2 linked regions of the Arcticibacter tournemirensis genome follow. The main gene of each other region encodes a partner of the protein of the gene in region 2 in a complex. Links are inferred from orthologs where the notes say so. Each region holds a gene or a part of one and is shown on either strand. Other genes may lie near its edges.

Region 1 (3,245 bases), 2.6 Mb from region 2 along the record:
TAAAAACACTCAACAGGATGAAGTCGATCATAAACAGTCTGCTGCTTATTTCTAAGGTTGAGAATAATCAGTATGAAAAAAATGAACATATCCTGCTTCCTACTCTCCTTGCAGATGTTATGGAAGATCTGGAAGATCGAATTACTTTAAAGGAAATTCAATTTATAAACACACTTCAGCACAACTTTAGCTTCCATGGCAACAAGACGCTCATTCATACATTATTTATCAACATTATCAACAACGCGATTAAATACAACAAACAAAACGGCAGCATTACCGTAAGCGACGAAATTTCAGATGGCTATTATAATATCTCAATCACCGACGAGGGAGCCGGAATGAGTCCTTACCTGATAGAAAAAGCATTCAACCGTTTTGAAAAATTAAACTCCACCGACAATGAAAGCAATGGGCTGGGCCTTGCTATTGTAAAAAGCATTGCGGCTTTTCACAATATATCAGTAGCAATAAATTCAGAAATAAATAAAGGAACTACAGTAGAGATCTCTATTGCTATTACGCACGCATCCTGCTCCTTTTAATCAGATAGGCTTGCAACACCTGTGAGAAGCCGGCTGAAATATCAGCATCTATCAGGTCTATATGATACTGGGTACACTTAAGTTGGAGTTCTTTCCGGTAAATCTCAACCGATGTGACATATTTTTCCTTAACCTCCAAAGGATGAAGCTTAACTTCTTCCCCCGTTTCTACATCAGTAAAACGATAGGGCCGGTTTTTAAAATCGAATTTAACTTCGTGACTAAAGTCAAGAACGTTAAATACAATCACTTCGTGTTTGTTATGCTTCAGATGCTGGAGCGCTCCAAATAAGGCTGATTGCCGTTCAGCAGAGACAGCAGATTCAAGCATATCGCTGAATATTATGACCATCGACCTTTTGTGCAACAGTTCTGCAATCTCATGTAAAGCCGAAACCACATCTGTTTTCGTACCCCGACTGTCCCGCTTCATCATTCTTTCAAGTTCGGCAAAAAGATATTTCTGATGAACTGTAGTAGACTTAGCAGGTGATGAGAACTCGAGCTTATCAGAGAAACAGCTTAAACCAAACGCATCGCGCTGCTTCTTAAAAAGGTACATTAATGCTGCAGCAGAACAAGCAGAGAAGATAAATTTGTTATAGTCACTGCTGGGATAATACATGGAGGATGAGATGTCAATTACCAACTGACACCGAAGATTAGTTTCCTCTTCAAAGCGTTTAACAAATAGCTTATCTGTGCGGCCATACAGCTTCCAGTCGATATTTTTCACAGACTCGCCGCTATTGTAAAGACGATGTTCGGCAAATTCTACAGAGAAACCATGAAAAGGACTTTTATGAAGACCTGTGATAAACCCTTCTACTACCTGCCGTGCCAGTATCTCAAGATTCACTTCCCATCCCCCGTCAGGAAAGCCCCTGAAAAATGAAGTAGCTTTCATTTCAACCATAAAACTTATTCTCCTGTAGTAAACATAAGGTACAAAAAAACCGGCTTTAAAAAAAGCCGGCCTATACTAATTGCTGTCTCTCAACTTATGCGAGTTGCTTGCTCAATTTATCAGAAAGTACCGATTTTGGAACAGCACCAATCTGTTTATCTACAATTTCTCCGTTCTTAAAGAATAATAACGCAGGAATATTTCGGATTCCGAACTTCATGGAAACGCCTGGATTATGATCCACGTTTACTTTTCCCACAACTACCTTACCCGCATATTCTGTAGATAATTCTTCAACAACAGGTCCTACCATGCGGCATGGTCCGCACCATTCAGCCCAAAAGTCAACCAATACAGGTTTGTCAGATTTCAGCACCACTTCTTCAAAGTTTGCATCTGTTATTTCTATAGCCATTTTTTAATAATTTACAGGTTAAGAATCAAAGTTAAATATACAATAACCTTACCACAAATCAACTGCGACATTGTGACAGCTAAATGAAAAAATATACTGCCGCCTGCCCGATCATACCGGGCTCTTTAATTGAGCTTGAAAGTGAGGTTCTTTAGATGCAGCTGTTCAAGAAATTCATTACTGGGAAATATTTTCAGGCTTTTAGAAGGCATCTCTATCGAGATAGTTTCTTCCAAATCGTACACTGCAAATTTAAGCTGACAGTTTCTGTTGATATTTTGTTCTTCATTCGCCTTCACTATGCCATCCATTTCGGTAATAAAACTTTCTGACAGTTCATGTAGTGGCAACTGAATAGTAAGGCACCGTGCCATCTTATCCCTGAGGTCAGAAAGCAGGGTGATCTGAATAACTTTGAACTCCCAATTGTCCTTTTGCCTGAAGCGTTCACAGATCATTCCTTTAACCTGCAGGAAATATCCATCGGCGAAAAACAACTTCTGTTTCACGTATTCCTCTCCAAACATCACGATCTCAAAAGAGTCGCTATAATCCTCAAGCATCATCGAACCAAAAGGCTTGCCTGTTTTTGTTGTCCGGTGTTGTGCATTCGAAACAAGCCCCCCAATAACGATCTCGCGATTCTTTATCTTGTTAAATTCTTCCGCATCAGCCGCCACCATCTCGCCGCTTTTCGCTTTATTGATCAGAGATAGATGCTTAATCTGATGTGAGCAGAAATGATCAAGCTCAAACTTGTAATTATCCAGGGGATGGCCCGTAAGGTAAATGCCGATCATGTCCTTTTCATACTTCAGCTTATCAAGCAGTCCCCAATCGGGACATTCCGGCATCTGAGGTTCGGGTATGTTTGCATCTGAGGTTCCTCCAAATAGCGAAGCCTGAGAGCTGTTCAAGCTGTTCTGGTAATCGTTATTATACTTAATCAGGCGTTCTATGCCATTATACGGAGAATTATCAGGCTTAAAGAAAAACTGAGCTCGGTGATAACCGAAACAATCAAAAGCCCCGCTATAAACAAGATTCTCGTATACTTTTTTATTTACCGTTCTCGAATTTACCCTCCGTGCAAAGTCATTAATATTCTCATATGGTCCATTCGCTTCACGCTCCTCAATAATACTTTCAACTGCTTTCTCACCAACACCTTTAACCCCAGACATACCAAAGCGGATCTCCCCCTTTTTGTTCACACCAAAACTAAGTCCCGATTCGTTAATGTCCGGACCAAGAACCGGAATTCCCATCTTACGGCTCTCCTCCATAAAAAAGGAGATCTTCTCAATATTATTCTGGTTATTAAGCACCGCTGCCATGTATTCGGCAGGATAATGAGCTTTAAGGTAAGCAGTCTGAT
Region 2 (3,251 bases):
GGTAATTGCCCTTCTCTACCCCCTTTGATTCTATAAAGATCTCCGGATTACCATCCGAATCCATATCCATGTTCCATGCATCATTAATTCTGCCTTCAAGCTCCCCGGAGGTCGAACGATATTTCATTCCAGACGAATCAGAACGCAGAATAAGGAAGGCACTCTCAAGCTCAGATCCTCTTCCCCAGCTTACCACATCAAAGGTTAGTCCTGGTTTCACTTCAATCGCCTTGTGAAAATGGAATGGCTCGGGAAGCACAACCTTCACATCCGGCTTTTGCGGGGTCTTCTCCTCCACTGAAGTACAAGAGGCGACAACGGAAAGAATAAAAGGTAGAACTGCTACGTAGTTGATCAATTTACTCATCTGCATATGGTTTGAGAGGGATCAATAATACGAAAGGTTCTTAAGAAAATAAAATCACTATGATAATTTAGTCGCAGGCACGCTACTAACCCAATCACTTGAACTTAATTCCAACTTTCTTACCTGAGATATTCTCAAGCATGGGTTTAAAGATGACAAATGCATTTTGCCGTGTTTTGCCTAAGATATCCATCTCCTTTGCATTTTGTAATATCCGTTGTTCGGCCAGTTTGTAAATCCCTTCTACCATCTCTTTAGTATCTGCAGGAAACCAGGCGCCCGAAACATCATACACTTTCGATCGCTTATGATCAAGTTTCACATAACAAATCTCAGGTTGAGGAAGATAAACAGTAACGGAATCGGCCGACGACTTTACAATATCCTCCTTCCCTACTTTCCTAAGGTCGATACATCCGGTAACTTCGCCTGCAGCTACAAATAAGATCCTCTTGTCAGGTAAAATAAGTCTCAGCTCCTTTTTCTCCAGAACGTCTTTCATTGTATACTTCACCAGTTCAAGTTTACCGATATCCGTAATTTTTTCAACCATCACATCCTCACTTATCTCGGTTCTTGTCTGCTGAAAGCCGCGCTTCACATAAAAGAATAGAAACACAAGAAACAGCACGGTGAATACAGAAAATATAAGAATGATAGCTGTACGGATTCTAAGAGATGATGCCATATCTATAAAACGAAAAAAGTGCCTTTATGGCACTTTTACTTTGAAGTTTTTTCTTCCTGAACAGTGTCCAACGGTTTAGCAAGCTTATGTGGCCTTTTCTTTCCGAACGACTTGTTTGTAATTTTTCCTCTTCTTGATTTAATATCACCTTTTCCCATAGTTTTATATTTAAGTGATAACTAAACAGAATAAAGGCCAAAAATGTTTTAACAAACTAAAACCCTAAACCGGCCTTCCCTTTACTCAGTTTCAGCAAATTCCTTTTCAGCAAGATACCTTTCAGCTTCCAGTGCTGCCATACATCCTGTCCCTGCAGCTGTAACAGCTTGTCTGTAAATCTTGTCCTGCGCATCGCCACAGGCAAATACACCTTCGATATTAGTCATTGCGGTACCGGGTTTGGTAATCAGGTAACCAGTTTCGTCCATATCAAGCCATCCCTTAAAAATGTCTGTATTGGGTTTATGTCCGATAGCAACGAAAAATCCGCTTACGTTTATTACAGATTCCTCTGTGGTCTTATTATTGTAAACCCGGATACCCGTTACGTTCTGGCCGTTTCCAACGATCTCCTTTGTTTCGGTATTATAATGAATTTCAATATTATGAGTATTCAATACCCGGTTTTGCATGGCTTTTGAAGCTCTGAACTCGTCACGCCTTACCAGCATATGAACCTTGCTGCATAGTTTTGCGAGATAAGTAGCCTCTTCCGCAGCTGTATCACCGGCACCGACTATTGCAACTTCTTCGCCTTTAAAGAAAAAGCCGTCGCATACAGCACAGGCCGAAACACCAAAGCCATTATACTTTTGTTCACTCTCCAGTCCAAGCCACTTTGCTGAAGCTCCGGTAGCGATGATCACAGTATCGGCAGTTATTGTTTTATGCTCGTCAATCACCACGGTATGCGGTGGCCCTGAAAAGTCAACAGATGTAACGTAGCCAAACCTGATCTCTGTACCAAAACGCTCTGCCTGCTTCCTGAAGTCTTCCATCATTTCCGGACCCATTATTCCCTCAGGGTAGCCCGGAAAATTCTCAACGTCAGTAGTTTGGGTGAGTTGTCCTCCTGGTACAATTCCTGTATATAAAACCGGTTTTAAATCTGCGCGGGCTGCATATATTGCTGCAGTATATCCTGCCGGGCCTGAACCTATGATAAGGCATTGTACATGTTCTGTTTCCTGGGACATAAAAATTATTTAGTCTGCAAATTTACGAGTTTAACTCAGCCATTACAAGAGCAGTTCAGGTCAGATTTCTGTCTTTAAACCATACTTCATCCGGTACCGTGTCAAATTTTGTCATTTTCTCCACAAGCTCTTCAGGATTACCTTCATTAAATACCAGCGCGCGGTTAGAAGCCTTCAAAAAACGCTGTTCTACCATTACATCCATTTGTGCAAACAGATGATCGTAAAAGCCGGCAACATTCAATACGCCAATAGCTTTATTGTGCAAACCCAGCTGGAGCCAGGTTAAGACTTCAAAAAATTCTTCGAGCGTCCCAAAGCCTCCGGGGAGGATAATAAAGGCATCAGATAAATCAGCCATTTTCTTCTTCCTCTGGTGCATATTTTCTGTGATGATCATTTCCGTCAGGCTATTGTGCCCAACCTCCTTATCCATCAGAAATTGTGGAATAACACCGGTTACTATACCGCCCTTTTGAAGCACTGCATCTGCAAGGAGACCCATGACTCCGACGCTTCCGCCGCCATAAACAAGCCTGATCTTCCGTTCGGCAAATACAGCAGCAAGGTTCTCTACTGCCTCTTTAAGCCTGGGATCACCATTAAAGTTGGCGCCGCAGTACACGCATATGCTTTTCAGTTCCATGCGCCAAAAGTAATAAAAAGCTATATCCTATTTTGTAAGCAGTCCATCGAAAGTGATAGCAGCATAATATAAACCTCCAAGCGTAGGGCCTCCGGCATATTGTATATATTTTTTGTTAAATATGTTGCTGGCCCCTACCTTGATAGTAGCTTTGCTTTCTGGAATCCTGAAGGATGTCTGAGCGTCAAACGTGTTCACTGCAGCTACTTCTCCGGTAACAAGCGGACTCTCCCACAAAAACGACTGCTGCCATCTGTACACAATGCTGAAACCTAAATTTTTGACAATCTCGCGGTTTCCAAAAGAAACATTCGCCGACCATTCAGGAGTGTTGAAACCGGTTACGAAAATATC

The links.
Region 1: the proteins of trxB (region 2) and trxA are in contact, whole or in part, in a crystal structure (PDB 1F6M), measured with the Escherichia coli proteins. The link is inferred for Arcticibacter tournemirensis from one-to-one orthologs.

Annotation. Positions count from the first base shown.
Region 1 is NZ_VFPL01000001.1:1,155,445-1,158,689, reverse strand. The notes cover bases 208-3,121. They hold trxA (thioredoxin), read right to left. Parts: upstream 1,868-3,121; coding sequence 1,547-1,867; downstream 208-1,546. Other genes in these bases: dnaE (DNA polymerase III subunit alpha), read right to left, coding at 1,993-3,121; BDE36_RS04850 (DUF58 domain-containing protein), read right to left, coding at 520-1,452; BDE36_RS04855 (sensor histidine kinase), read left to right, coding at 208-545. Also shown: more of BDE36_RS04855, read left to right, coding at 1-207; more of dnaE, read right to left, coding at 3,122-3,245. UniProt on the Escherichia coli protein: Participates in various redox reactions through the reversible oxidation of its active center dithiol to a disulfide and catalyzes dithiol-disulfide exchange reactions.
Region 2 is NZ_VFPL01000001.1:3,719,196-3,722,446, forward strand. What follows is about bases 274-3,193. They hold trxB (thioredoxin-disulfide reductase), read right to left. Parts: upstream 2,252-3,193; coding sequence 1,295-2,251; downstream 274-1,294. Other genes in these bases: BDE36_RS15660 (hypothetical protein), read right to left, coding at 274-367; BDE36_RS15665 (DUF4230 domain-containing protein), read right to left, coding at 462-1,055; BDE36_RS24360 (30S ribosomal protein THX), read right to left, coding at 1,091-1,213; BDE36_RS15680 (LOG family protein), read right to left, coding at 2,307-2,897; BDE36_RS15685 (TonB-dependent receptor), read right to left, coding at 2,925-3,193. Also shown: more of BDE36_RS15660, read right to left, coding at 1-273; more of BDE36_RS15685, read right to left, coding at 3,194-3,251.